Regions from separate parts of the Sinorhizobium chiapasense genome, predicted to be linked through region 2. Evidence: riboswitches for the same ligand, from Rfam matches in the RefSeq annotation. Region 2 holds a riboswitch; the other holds the start of a gene.
What was found. A riboswitch is a leader RNA that binds a small molecule or an ion and turns the genes downstream of it on or off. The one in region 2 is predicted to bind cobalamin.
Positions count from the first base shown of each region.

Region 1 (3,739 bases), 1.3 Mb from region 2:
GAGATAAACAGGTATTTCTCACCGGGATGGCGAACGAAGCTGAAATCCCCGAGCGGCCCGAGCGCCTTCAGCTTCATGCCCGGCTTCAGTTTGTCGAACATCCAGCGCGTGCCAATGCTGTCCGGTTGCGCCTTGACTGTGACGGCGACCGAGAGCGGGCGTGATGGCGAAGATGACAGCGTGTAGGTGCGCATCACCGGTTCCTCGCCGACGGGCAGCTCGAGCGTCACGAACTGCCCCGGCAGATAACGGAACCAAGCCGGCTTGTCCGAACGGAAGGTGAAGGTCATCACGTCCGCAGTCTCGACCACGGCCGATATGCATTCGAGCAGATGCTGCCGGTCGATCCACGGATGCAACTCGTCGAAATGGCGAAAAGAGGAACCCATTTCCATGGTCAGGCCACCCGCGAGAGAGGAGCGGCGTCGCCTTGGAGGCGGTTCTGCATGAAATTGCAGTACCACTCGACGAACTGCATCACGCCACCTTCGTGCTCGGCCGAATAGGGACCCGGCTCATAGGCTGGCGAGCGGATGCCGAAGGCGTTTTCTTCGACGATCTGGCGATCCTGGTCGTTGGTCTCCGTCCAGACGTGGGTAAGATCCTCGAGCGTGTAGTCGACGCCTTCGACCGCATCCTTGTTGACCAGCCATTTGGTCGTGACCTGCGTCAGCTCCGGCCCGAGCGGCAGCACACGGAAGGTAATGGCGTGATCGCCGAGTATATGGTTCCAGGTCGTCGGATAGTGGAAGAGCAGCAGTGTGCCGATGCGGCTCTCGTTCACCCCGGCCGAAAGCTGCTTGCGGACGGCCTTGACGCCGGACATGGTGTAGCTCTCCGCGTCGTTGATGAGCGGCATTCTCGTCATGCGGAACTGGCCGGTCGGAGCGATCTTGAAGGCGCTCGGCAACCCGGCCGCCTCGCATCTCGCCCAATGCTCGGAAATCTCCGGATCGTCCATCGAGCCCTGCACGCCGGTTACCGTCGGGGCCTCCGGATAGGTGCGGCAAAGCTCCGGGTGGTTGGCGGCGCAATGGTAGCACTCGCGGTTGTTTTCCCAGACGAGCTTCCAGTTGCCCTTCTCGACGATCGTGCTCTCAAAGGCGACCTTAGTTTCGCCAAGACGATGCGGCGCAAGATAGGCCGCGACCGTCTCACGGAACGCCTGGAAGTCCATCGGCTTCTCGGCGAGGCTGATGAAGATATAGCCGCCGACCGTTTCGCAATGCACCGGCTTCAGGCTGTGCTCAGCCGGATCGAAGCCTTCCGGCATCTGACGCGCGAACAGCAGCTTGCCGTCCAGTTCGTAGGTCCACTGGTGGTAGGGACAGACAAGCTTGGCCGAGGAGCCCTTGTGCTGCGTGCAGACGCGCGAGCCGCGATGGCGGCAGGAATTGTGAAGCGCGCGGATCGCTCCCTGCCGGTCGCGGACGACGACGATCGGATAGTCGCCGACCTGAACAGTGAAATAGTTGCCTGCCCGTGGAATTTCGCAGTCGTGACCGATAAAGAGCCAGTCCTTGTACCAGATGTGCTCGAGGTCTTGCCGGTAATAATCCGGGTTGATGTAGAAGGCGCGGTCGAGGCTATAGCCCTCGCGGCGGTTCGTGAGCCGGCGCAGCATGTCGTTCTGAATGTCCATGTCCTGTCCTCGTTCAGCAGTTCGGAGAGGCAGGACAGGAACCAACGCCGACAATGATGCCGGCGCGTCAAAGGCTCCGATCCGGCTGCCCGCCGCAACCAGTTACGGTCGATTTTCGTCCCAAGGCTGGTTTCCGGGCTCTGGAGCGGCCCCGAGAGGGACCCGCCCGGCGCCTTCCCGGACACACCGTCCAGTGGCCTTTTGCCGTGGCTTTCGCTCCACCACCGTTGCGGGGGCAGCGCCGGAATCTGACCGGCTTCCCAATTCTCCGCCCTCCCTCGAGCGGCACCTTGAGTGTCCATATCTAAGCGCGCACGGCGCCTTTGCATTTGCTGATTGGCGACATCCGCTCCTAGAAAGACGACACGATATTCGCTTGTCAAAGCCAGACGCGACGATTGATATTATTTATTATAAACAATGTGATAGGAGAAAATCTGAGCAACTGGCGATTTTTTCGGCAGCGTCATTCCCGGCACGAAACCGATTGGTCATTTTGCGACACGCCTCAGGAATTCTGCCATCGATAAATGTAATAAAAAATCATCTGTTAACCCCGAAGGGCTAGCATTCCGAGGACAGATCAATTCATTTCGCGGACAAGGATGGCGCCGTCGCCGATGGCAAGACTCAGATACTATGACACCGCCACGAGAGCCGCGGTCCCCGCGTCAAAGGCCACGCCCCACGCGGAATTCCTCCGGACCGGACGGATCGACCGCCGGCGGCACTGGACAGCCGAGCAGCGGCGCTACCTCACGCATGAGGAGGTCGCGGAGCAAACGGGGCGGAAACTTTCGGCGGCCGGCGAAACGACCCATAAGCGGATCAACGCGTTTCATTCTTCGATCCACTTCCCGAGGATGATCTTTCACCGCACCCTCCCGAACAGTCCGCATCTTGGCTACTGCCATGTGACTGCCGCAAAAACGCACCTTGAGCGTTCGCATGACATCACCTGGGCCTTCTATTTCGCGAACTTCTTCTCCGATCTCGGTGACGAGACGCATTTCTTCGATCGAATACAGAAGGGCTATTCGCGCATGTACTTCGCCGTGGCCATCGAGCCCAGCGAACACGAAGGGCAGATGGTCATCAACCGCAATGTGCGGGGCAACGGCCTGATCTTCCGGACGCAGGACCCGAAGGTAGCACTGAAGAACGTCCTGATGCTCGGCGCGCGCGACGACGCACTGCGCAAGATCATTCGCAGCCTTTGACCCGATAGCCGTCCGCATCGTCTTTATGGGCGACATGCTTTGACGAAGAAAATCGTTCTGTTTTTCCGGTGCGTCCGTTAAGGAAGCGACGGAAAGGCAAACGGAACCGCCATGGCCGAAATCATCGATACACGCACAGAGCCGGACCGGGCGATCGAGAAAGCCTGCGCCGTTCTTTCCGAGGGCGAGCCGGTCGCGATCCCGACGGAGACGGTCTACGGCCTTGCGGCGGACGCGACAAATCCCGACGCGATCAGCCGCATTTACGAGATGAAAGGCCGACCCCGCTTCAACCCGCTGATCTGCCATGTCTCGGATATGGCGATGGCGGAGGCGCACGTGACGTTCGATCCACTATCGCGCCGCCTTGCGGAGGCTTTCTGGCCAGGCCCTCTAACCCTTATCCTGCCGCAGCGCCCGGAGAGCACCGTGCATACGCTCGCCTCCGCCGGGCTCGATACGCTCGGCATCCGCATGCCTGATGGCTTTTCACGGCAGGTGATCGCTCGCTTCGGACGGCCGCTTGCGGCCCCGAGCGCCAACACGTCCGGCAAGATCAGTCCGACCAGCGCCGCCCATGTGCAAGCCGACCTCGGCTCCAAGCTGAATCTCATCCTCGACGCCGGCCCGGCCGAAATCGGCCTCGAGTCGACGATCATCAAGGTCGAAGACGGGACGCTGCGGCTCCTCAGACCCGGCGGGCTGGACGTCGGAGCGATCGAGAGCCTCACCGGGTGCGTGGTCATGCGGCCCGAAAGCGCCGGCGCGACGATCGAGGCGCCCGGCATGCTTGCGTCGCACTACGCTCCGGGCGCAGCCGTAAGGTTGAATGCCGGAGATGTGCGAGCGGGAGAGGCGTTGATCCGCTTCGGCGGCA
Region 1 is NZ_CP133148.1:657,165-660,903, reverse strand. It holds gene RB548_RS03045 (hybrid-cluster NAD(P)-dependent oxidoreductase) at 1-395, opposite strand, end outside; gene RB548_RS03040 (aromatic ring-hydroxylating oxygenase subunit alpha) at 398-1,642, opposite strand; cobalamin riboswitch at 1,750-1,950, opposite strand; gene RB548_RS03035 (DUF6656 family protein) at 2,263-2,862, shown strand; gene RB548_RS03030 (L-threonylcarbamoyladenylate synthase) at 2,974-3,739, shown strand, end outside.
Region 1: linked by a shared signal. The riboswitch ahead of RB548_RS03040 (aromatic ring-hydroxylating oxygenase subunit alpha) and the one ahead of RB548_RS09515 (DUF1636 family protein) in region 2 are both predicted to bind cobalamin.

Region 2 (3,739 bases):
ATCTCCTCCGCGGCGTCCAACCACTCAAGGCGCGTCATTCACGGCGCGACGCGCCGTGGCTGGATCCCTGTGACAAGCACAGGAATGAGGTTCTGGTGGGAACCATCATCTGCCAGCGCCGTGAAGCCGAACATTTCGACAGCCGAGATGCGGACGCGCCATCTCCCTTACGCGATGCTTCTTCACACGCCCCGGCCCACTCACATCGCCTCGGCGTGAAAACTCCTCGCCAGCCGCCTGATCGTCTCGATGTTGCGCGGGCCCGGCGTCGCCTCGACATATTCTAGCACGACGAAGCGGTCGTCCTTCACCGCGTCCACGTTCCTGAAGGCCGGATTGCTCTTCATGAAGGCGATCTTCTGGTCTGCGGTCACCTCGCCGTAGTTGACGATGACGACCACTTCCGGGTTGCGGTCGATCACCGGCTCCCAGGAGATTTCCGTCCAGCTCTTCTCGACATCGTCCACGATGTTGACGCCGCCCGCCGCTTCGATCATCGCGGTCGGAATGCCGTAGCGCCCGGAGGTGAAGGGCTTTTCCTCGCCGGAGTCGTAGACGAAGACGCGCACTGGCCGCCGCTCGGCTCCCTTGATCCTGGCAGTGATCTCGGCGAGCTCATTGCGATAGCCCTGAACCAGCGCCTCGGCCCTCTCCTCGACCCCGAAGATGCGGCCGAGGTTCAGGAGGTCGACGAACATGTCTTCCATCGTCGGTTTGCCCTTCGCCATGATGTGGATGCAGCTCTCGGTCAGCTCATAGACCTTGATGCCGAGGGGCATCAGCGTTTCCGGAGTCACCTCGCCGCCGACCTTCATGCCGTAGTTCCAGCCGGCGAAGTAGAAATCCGCATCGGCATTCAGCAGCACTTCCTTCGTCGGATATTTTTCCGCGAGTTCGGGCAGTTGCTTGACGCCCTCGCGCAGCCGCTCGTCCAGCGTCTTCCAGCCGGAAACGCCGGTGTAGCCGACCATGCGATCCTGCAGCTTCAAGGCCAGCATCATCTCGGTGAGATTGACGTCGTTGGAAATCGCCCGCTTAGGCGCGGCATCGAAGGTGACCTCGCGGTTGCAGCTCTTGACGGTGACGGGATGGGCGAGCGCCGGCACGGCGGCAAGGACGAGCGCGCCGGCGGCAAGAAGAAGTCTGTTCATTGGATTACTCCTGTGGAACGGGACGGTCGCGCGACGGGCATTGCGTCGGACCGCGAGAGCGTGAAGGAAAAGCGGGAAACCTGGCCCGCAGCATCGCCATGCGCGGTGGCATGGACGCCGAAGGCGGCCGAGAGCGCCGAAGGCTTCAGCACCGTCTCCGGCGGGCCGAAGGCGGCAAGCCGCCCCTCGGTCAGGATCGCGACTTCGGTCGCGAACTCGGCCGCGAGATTGATGTCGTGCAGCGTCGTGACGATCGTCAGCTTCAGCGTCTGCAGGAGATCGAGGATTTCGAGCTGGTGGCGGATGTCGAGGTGGTTGGTTGGCTCGTCGAGGATGATGATCTTCGGTTCCTGGGCAAGCGCCCGGGCAATCAGCACCCGCTGCTTCTCGCCGCCCGAAAGCGTGGCGAACTGGCGGCGCGCCAGATGGGCAAGGTCGAGATGCTCGAGCGCATGCGCCACCCGCTCGCGGTCGCGATCGCTCCAGCCGCTGATCCCCTCGCGACGCGGGATCCGCCCCATCATCACCACGTCGCGGACGCTGAAGGGAAAATCGCCCGGCATTTCCTGCAGGACGACCGCAATCGTCCTTGCCGCCTCGCGCGCACTCATCGCCCAGAGGTTCACGCCGTCGATCTCGATACGGCCGGCGATCGGCTCGACCGCCCGATAGAGGCAGCGCAACAGCGAGGTCTTGCCGGCACCGTTCGGGCCGATGATCGCGAGCCGGCTGCCCGGCGCGATGGAAAAACCGATATCGCGGACGAGCCGGAGGCCGACGCGCGGCCCCCACACCAGTCCTTCGACGCGCAGGCTGGCGCCCGCGCCCCGCTGCAAGCTACTGAATTTGTCGCTCATGAAAATGCCCTCCCCGCGCTCACTGCAGCAGCCCCGCGGTGTCCTCGGAAACGAGGAGCGCCGCCGGAACGCGCGCAAGGCCCTTGCCGTTGGCGCTGAACGCCGCAGCAGGGAAAGCGTCAAACACCTCGCCCCCGGCGCAGGCGGCGGCGAAGCTGACAAGATCGTCGATGTCTTCCTCCGGCGAGATGTCGCCGAAGAGATAGGTCGCCTTGCCGGTCGCTTGGAAGGCTATCGTGCAGGGCCGCGTGCAGGCGGTCATCGCGACCGTGCCGGCGATCGAGAAATCCCGGTCGAGCGGCCCGCCGAGCGCTGAAACGCTGCGGTTCAACTGCGCGAGCAGCTCGGCGCCGGGCCGGCATGGGCCTCCGGTGAAGCGGCAATCGGTGCAGAGCGTTATCTTGTGCTGTCGGAAGTCTGATTTCGCCATGGCTTGTCTCCGCCGGGCTGGGCCGGAGAGAAAATGGCGAAGATGCAAGGAGACGGTTGCCCGCCGAGCAGAAGCCAGTTCTTTTCCATCGGAACACCCCGTCCGTTGTGGTTGATCGGTTCGATGGCAGGTCTCCTGGCTCGCGGGTCGCCGCGCATTCACGTCTTCCCGGCCTTTTGCCAGTGACATGGTGTGAATGCGCTTTCCGCTCACAGTTGCGGGGGCAGCCACGGTTTCGGCCCCTCCTGGGTCGTCCTCACCGTGTTCCCTTTTCAGCCGCTTCCGGATCACGAAAGCAGCACCATCGCGCCCTTGGTGACATGAATCGCGGCGCGAGGCAACCAGCGGATGAAGGGAGAAAGGAGATATCAACACGGGTGGGTGTCTCGTTGAGCGGTGCGTTCTGTTACGAAATAACATTACATTACGCAAGACAGAAACGTCGTCGCGAGCTGGCTCCCGCCAATGCGAAGGCAGCAAGGAGCGAACACCTCAGGCCGAAAACAGGTTCTCCGCTATGAAATCCACGAAGACCCGGAGTTTCGGCGACAGGTAGCGGCTGGAGGGCCAGAGGATCCGGAACGGGCCGGAATGTTCGACGTGGTCGTCGAGCACGCTGACGAGCGTGCCTTCGCGGAGCTGGCGGCGGATGCCGACATCCGGCAGGCAGGCGATGCCGAGCCCCTGCTCGGCCATGTAGATTAGCGGCTCGATGGTGTTGACGACCGCCGTCGTCGGCAACTCGATGTCCCTCTCCACGCCCCTGAGCGGCCAGCGCTCGAACTTGCCACTGGTCGCGTAGCGGTGCTGCAGGCAGGCGTGGGATTTCAAGTCTTCCGGAGTTCGCGGCACGCCTCTCACTGCAAAATAGTCGGGCGAGCCGACGAGCATGAGGCGGAAGGTGCCGAGCGAGCGGATCATCAGCCGCGAGTCGCTGACCTCGCCGGCGCGTACCACGGCGTCGAAGCCTTCGCCGATGACGTCGACGATGCGGTCGCTGAAGTCGAGGTCGAGCTCGATCTCGGGATAGGCACGCATGAAGGCCGAGAGCGCCGGCATCGTCAGCATGCCGATGAGCGGCATGCTGACGCGCAGCTTGCCGCGCGGCGCGCCCTGCGTCTCAGCGATTTCGTGCTCCGCCGCTTCGACCTCCAAAAAGATGCGCCGGCAGCGTTCGAGAAAAAGCGCCCCCTCCGCTGTCAGCGTGATCGAGCGGGTCGAGCGATGGAAAAGCCGCACGCCGAGCCGTTCCTCCAGCCGCGCCACCGCCTTACCAATTGCCGACGACGATACGCCCAGGT
Region 2 is NZ_CP133148.1:1,985,897-1,989,635, forward strand. It holds gene RB548_RS09505 (ABC transporter substrate-binding protein) at 201-1,151, opposite strand; gene RB548_RS09510 (ABC transporter ATP-binding protein) at 1,148-2,008, opposite strand; gene RB548_RS09515 (DUF1636 family protein) at 2,028-2,438, opposite strand; cobalamin riboswitch at 2,547-2,759, opposite strand; gene RB548_RS09520 (LysR family transcriptional regulator) at 2,931-3,739, opposite strand, start outside.